DNA from 2 places in the Fulvivirga sp. AWR4_260 genome. Region 1 is predicted to be linked to the other one. Evidence: riboswitches for the same ligand, from Rfam matches in the RefSeq annotation. Region 1 holds a riboswitch; the other holds the start of a gene.

Region 1 (3,329 bases):
CCTAATTTTTATTTGAATTTCGCCAGAGGGTATTTGCATTATAAACTCGATCTGCAGGATTATAACCGATTCAAAAACTATTATATATACTTTAATAGATCTATTCATGAGCAGGTATTAAACCTTACTGCCAAGCAAACTCAAGATTTGGTCGATTTTCTAAGGAAGAATGCCATGCCTGAAAATCAGTACTACTATTATGATTATTTCTATGATAACTGCGCCACCCGAGTTAGAGATGCTTTGAAAAAGGCATTAGGAGATGATCTGGAGTTTGATGTTTCGCATATAGATACAGATTATACAATTCGTGATCTCACAGATATTTATTTGAAGCAGCAGCCTTGGGGTGATTTGGGTATAGATATTTGCCTGGGTTTACCAATGGATAAAACTGCCACTGCAGATATGTATATGTTTTTGCCAGACTACATTGAAAAGGCTTTTGCTCATGCTTATGTGAATCATAATGGAAATGTAGAACCTTTAGTGAAGAATACGGTGGTGACTTATGAATCTACCCCGGAGCCTGATCAGGCCAGTGTTGTTACACCGTTTATGTTCTTTTCATTTGTATTTATTTGTGGGGCTTTTGTAACTCTTTTGGGCTACCGCAATAAAAAATCATATTTTGGATTTGATGCGTTTCTATTTACAGTAGTAGGGTTAGTGGGCTGGTTGTTGTTTTTGTTATGGGTGGCTACCGATCATTCTGCTGCTGCAGATAATTTTAATTTACTTTGGGCATTGCCACTACATTTTCCTTTTGGGTTACTGTTGTTGAAAAAGACCAAGCCCGCATTTCTAAGGTATTATTTTCAATTGACATGCCTTTTAAGCTTAATGTTAATCCCTACATGGTCATTTTTGCCACAGAATTTACATTATGCGTTAATTCCATTGGTAATACTCATCATGCTTAGATCTTTCTATATTCAATATAGGTTATCCGCTGAAGCTTAGCATGTTAATTAATTTTAAACTATTGAATAAAAATTTCTGATCTTTTCTTGTAAAAATCTCAAAGGCTCATTACGTTTGTAGCATCAATTCGATAAACTCATCTGAGAGAGTCGATTTATAAAGAAGCGTGGAGAGACAGGCTCTTAGAAGCGCTAGCAACCTGGTCACCAATCCAAGGTGCTACTTCCTGATCCCAAGAATGTCCGTCAGGTGACGGAATAGGGAGAATATAAATTGATGGAAATGAAAAGATCAATACAACATCAAACAGGCCTTTTGGCAACTTTTCAGCGATCAATAGTTGCGCTACAATTCATTATTATTAATTCGAAATTAAGCATGTGTTGCTGCTAATCCTTTAAGGATACCCGCAGCAATAATCTGAATTTTTTTGGTATACCTGTAAAATAGCAGGACTACTACATCTCATTCTATTTCAAATTATCTTATTAATAATATAAAGAATTAACAAAATGGCTAAAGCGCTCAATTTCGAAACATTACAATTACATGCCGGATATGAAGAAGCCGAAGCTTCTACACGTTCTAGAGCAGTGCCAATATATCAAACATCGTCTTATACCTTTAAAGATTCTGAACATGGAGCTAATCTTTTTGGCTTAAAGGAGTTTGGAAATATTTATACCAGAATAATGAACCCTACTAATGATGTCTTTGAGAAAAGAATAGCAGCATTAGAAGGAGGAGTGGCTGCTCTGGCAGTGGGTTCTGGGCAGGCAGCACAGTTCATAGCTTTAAATAATATACTTACTGCAGGAGACAATTTTGTTTCTACTTCTTACTTATATGGGGGTACATATAATCAGTTTAAGGTAGCCTTTAAAAGGTTGGGGATAGAGGTGAAGTTTGCAGAAGGTGAAGCAGCAGCTGATTTTGAAGCTAAAATAGACGATAATACCAAAGCAATATATTTAGAGACTATAGGTAATCCTAGTTTTAATATTCATGATTTCGATAAAATCAGTGATTTGGCTCGTAAATATGACCTGCCGTTAGTTGTGGATAATACTTTTGGAGCTGGTGGTTACTTATTCAGGCCTATAGAGCACGGTGCTGATGTAGTTGTGGCATCTGCTACTAAGTGGATAGGTGGCCATGGTAATTCTATTGGAGGAGTGATAGTTGATGGAGGAAGTTATAATTGGGGTAATGGTAAATTTCCTCAGTTTTCTGAGCCATCAGAAGGTTATCACGGACTTAATTTTTGGGAGACTTTCGGAGATAACAACCCTTTAGGATTGCCTAATGTAGCCTTTTCAATAAGAGCTAGGGTGGAAGGCTTAAGAGATTTTGGCCCTGCATTGAGCCCTTTCAACTCATTTTTACTACTACAAGGGTTGGAAACATTATCCTTACGAGTGGATAGGACAGTTGAAAATGCTTTGGAGTTAGCCACATGGTTAGAAAATCATCCGAAAGTAGAAAAAGTCAATTATCCAGGTCTTGCCTCGAGCAAGTATCATAGCCTGGCAAAAAAATATTTAAAAAGAGGTTTTGGTGGAGTGCTTTCTTTTGAATTAAAAGGAGGTAAAGACGCAGCAATAGAATTTGTTGATAGTCTGAAGTTAATCAGTCATTTAGCAAATGTTGGGGATGCCAAAACATTAATAATACAGCCTTCTGCTACTACACATCAGCAACTTTCTGAACAAGAGCAGTTGGCAGCAGGAGTACTACCTAACTCACTAAGGTTGTCGGTAGGAATAGAAAATATTAACGATTTAAAAGACGATATAACAAATGCCTTTGACCAAGTCTATAGCGCCTGATCACAAGAAGCCTAATTTGAATACCTATAAATACGATCACGAGTTCAGAATGGAGTGCGGTGAAGTGCTCCCTGAACTTGAGATCGCTTACACCACGTATGGTAGGTTATCTGAAAAAAAGGATAATGTAATATGGGTGTTTCATGCTTTAACGGCTAATGCTGACCCATTTGAATGGTGGCCCGGACTAGTGGGAGGAGAGGATTTGATTAATCCTGATGAACATTTCATTATCTGTGCAAATATTTTGGGGTCTTGTTATGGTACCACCGGTCCAGGAAGTATAGATCCTAGAACGGGTAAAATATATGCTTTCGACTTTCCATTGCTCACGGTGAAAGATATGGTGGAGGTGCACCGTATCCTTAGGGCGCATTTAGGTATTGAAAAGGTGTATTTAGGTATTGGAGGCTCTATGGGAGGGCAACAGTTATTAGAGTGGTCATCAACTGATCCGGATTTATTTGAAAATATATGTGTGATTGCAACTAATGCACGTCACTCTGCATGGGGGCAGGCGTTCAATACCGCTCAGAGAATGGCTATTGAGGCTGACCCTACTTATAAAGATAAAAC
Region 2 (3,329 bases), 750 kb from region 1:
TTTAACCCTCACATTAACATAAGGCAAAGTTTTACCCTGATCAGCATCTAGCACAGAACCGGTTAACCGCACTGAATTTGGTGCCTTTACTATTTGCCCAAAACTAATTGTAGCAAAACCCACAAACATTAGCAGCATTAAACTTCCTCTCAGCACTTTCATATTACTTTTTATTTATGTGACCAATCATATTTATCTAACGAAATAAGGCAAGCCGACAGCAGATCGATACTCCCTTGAATATCTGATTTATGGCACATCTCTATTACCTGATGTAAGTGCCTTGTAGGGATTGAAACCGCTCCTGCGATAGCCCCCCTCTTTCCCATCCGCTGCAAACCTGCAGTATCTGTACCTCCAGCTACCAACACTTCATTTTGCCAAGTAATATTATTTTCATCGGCTGTTTGACGCATAAAATCCACCATTCGGTAATCACAAATAGTCATAGCATCTAGCACTTTTACAGCCGTACCTTTACCCAAAGATGTTACCTTTTCATGTGGAGCAGCACCAGGAAGGTCATAAGCCACAGTAGTATCTAGTCCAAAACCAAAATCGGGATCTATAGTATGCGCAGCCACATTAGCCCCTCTTAAGCCTACCTCCTCTTGCACTGTAAATACACCATAGACATCATAAGGACATTCTTTCAAGTTTTTAAGCGTTTCTACCAGTATATAAACCGAAACCCTGTTATCCAACGATTTACAGTTCACACACTCTCCCATTTCTATAAGCCCTCGCTCACGTGTTACAGGATTTCCTACAGATACAATTTTCTCCACCTCCTCTTTGGGCATCCCAAGATCTATGTAAAAATCTTTCACTTTTGGCATTTTGGTTCTCTCCTCAGGCTCCATCACATGCACGGGTTTAGTTCCCATTACACCAATTATATCTTCCTTGCCATGCACAATCACACGCTGCGCTGTAAGCGTTTTAGGATCGAAACCTCCCAATGTAGTAAACCTTAGAAATCCGTTATCATCAATATGAGTAACGATAAACCCAATTTCATCCATGTGAGCAGCTACCATGGCCTTCTTCTCACTTGTCCTTCCTTTTTTTATAGCTATAACATTTCCTATATTATCAATCTCTATGCTATCTACATAAGGACTAACTTCTTTCACTATCAAATTCCTGATTTTACTTTCGTAACCAGGTGCACCAGGAGCTTCACATATGCGTTTTAGAAGATTTACATCTATGGCCATTGTTATCTGTTTTTACGTTAAAAATTCTTTTTGAACCTAGATTCAATATTAACCAATCAAAAATTATTCTGTTCATTCACAAGACAATTAATACTCACAGACTTAGACAATATTTACACTCACTATTTTTATTAGGTATAAATAACACAAAAATGCTCTAGAAATTTGGAGTTATAAAAAGAAGCTACTTATATTTACAGTATCAATTACTCGAAAGCGTAGTTGATTTATAAAGAAGAGGTGAGAGACAGGCTCGAAGACCCTCTGGCAACCATCAATCGTTTAAACGTGATATAGGTGCCAAATCCTGATCCTAAGACCTTGCAAAATGCAAGCAGGAGAATATAAATTGACAAATTTAGAATACAATGAATATCATTTCTGCACCAGTTTACAAACGCAACGAGCTAACAATCAACCATTACATTTCTACCAACACTGTAGCAAAGCATATTTGCTGTTGTTGTTGCTAAGGGAAAATTTCTCTTTTCCTTCTGTATAATTCCACCTCAGCATTGAGATTAAAGGAATTGATACACCTACTAAACAAAATCTTTAATTCTAATCATCATTAAACTGAAAAAATATGGCAATTTACATAACAGACGAATGCATTAACTGCGGAGCTTGTGAACCAGAATGCCCTAATACGGCTATCTATGAAGGTGGAGAGCAATGGGCATGGGGCGATGGCACCGAGCTTTCTGCCGTAGAACTAGAAGATGGCTCTGAAGTAGACGCTACTGAGAAGCAAGAGCCTTTCTCTGACGAATTCTTTTACATTGTATCTGGTAAATGCACCGAGTGCGTTGGTTTTCACGAAGAACCACAGTGTGCGGCCGTTTGCCCGGTAGACTGCTGCGTACCTGACCCTGACTATGAAGAAACAGAAGATGAGTTAACAGCAAAACAAGAGTGGCTTCACGCATCATAATTTAATTAAACACGTTTACTCCAAGTATGTCTAAATATAAACACTTCGAAACCCAGGCCATTAGAAACCAAAGTGAGCAGTCGAGCTTTAACGAGCACACTACTCCTATATATATGACTTCGAGCTTCACTTTTGAAGACGCAGAACAGGCACGAGCCATGTTTGCAGAAGAAATTGAAGGCAACATATATACAAGGTACTCTAACCCTAATACCGATGAATTCATTGAAAAGCTATGCATTTTAGAAGACACAGAAGATGGTCTTTCTACTGCATCGGGTATGGCTGCAATGTTTTGCAGTATGGCTGGGCTTTTAGAAAGTGGAGATCATATCTTGGCTTCTAGGTCTGTATTTGGATCTACGCATCAAATTTTCACTCAAATATTCCCTAAATGGGGCATCACGCATTCTTATGCTGATATTAATAACCCCGATGAGTGGGAAGCAAAAATACAGCCCAACACCAAATTGATTTTTGCGGAAACACCTTCAAACCCTGCATTGGACATCATTGACTTGGAGTGGCTAGGTAAGCTTGCAGAAAAACATAACTTAATATTAAATATTGATAATTGTTTTGCTACACCTTACCTTCAGCAGCCGTCAAAATTTGGAGCGCACATAGTGACTCACTCTGCCACCAAATTTTTAGATGGACAAGGAAGAACTATAGGCGGAGCCATATTAGGCCGCGCTGATCTTATTGAAAAAATAAGATTTTTCACCAGACATACAGGCCCCTCATTATCACCATTCAACGGGTGGTTGCTTTCAAAAAGCCTAGAGACCTTAGCCATACGAATGGAGAAGCATTGCGAAAATGCTTTAAAAATAGCTGAATATTTAGAAGGGCATGAGGAACTGGAAGTAGTAAAATATCCGTTTTTAAAATCGCACCCTAAACATGAGCTAGCAAAAAAGCAAATGAAATTAGGAGGAGGCATAGTAACATTCATAGTGAAAGGAGGAATAGACAGAGGAAGAAGATTTTTGAATGCATTAAAGATGCTTTCGCTTACAGCAAATCTAGGCGATTCGCGGACCATAGCAACGCACCCAGCATCTACAACACACTCTAAGCTCACTGACGAAGAGCGTGCTAATGTAGGTATACTACCTGGCTTGGTAAGAATTTCTGCCGGGCTAGAAAACGTAAACGATATTATAGAAGAT

Evidence for each region. A riboswitch is a leader RNA that binds a small molecule or an ion and turns the genes downstream of it on or off. The one in region 1 is predicted to bind S-adenosylmethionine.
Region 2: another riboswitch for S-adenosylmethionine. It lies ahead of ACXACQ_RS10145 (4Fe-4S binding protein); the one in region 1 lies ahead of ACXACQ_RS06920 (O-acetylhomoserine aminocarboxypropyltransferase/cysteine synthase family protein).

What each region holds. Positions count from the first base shown of each region.
Region 1 is NZ_JBSWSU010000015.1:103,533-106,861, forward strand. It holds gene ACXACQ_RS06915 (lipoprotein N-acyltransferase Lnb domain-containing protein) at 1-963, shown strand, start outside; SAM riboswitch class I at 1,076-1,171, shown strand; gene ACXACQ_RS06920 (O-acetylhomoserine aminocarboxypropyltransferase/cysteine synthase family protein) at 1,437-2,753, shown strand; gene ACXACQ_RS06925 (homoserine O-acetyltransferase family protein) at 2,731-3,329, shown strand, end outside.
Region 2 is NZ_JBSWSU010000015.1:853,516-856,844, reverse strand. It holds gene ACXACQ_RS10155 (carboxypeptidase-like regulatory domain-containing protein) at 1-162, opposite strand, end outside; gene ACXACQ_RS10150 (M42 family metallopeptidase) at 171-1,220, opposite strand; SAM riboswitch class I at 1,445-1,570, shown strand; gene ACXACQ_RS10145 (4Fe-4S binding protein) at 1,807-2,154, shown strand; gene ACXACQ_RS10140 (trans-sulfuration enzyme family protein) at 2,181-3,329, shown strand, end outside.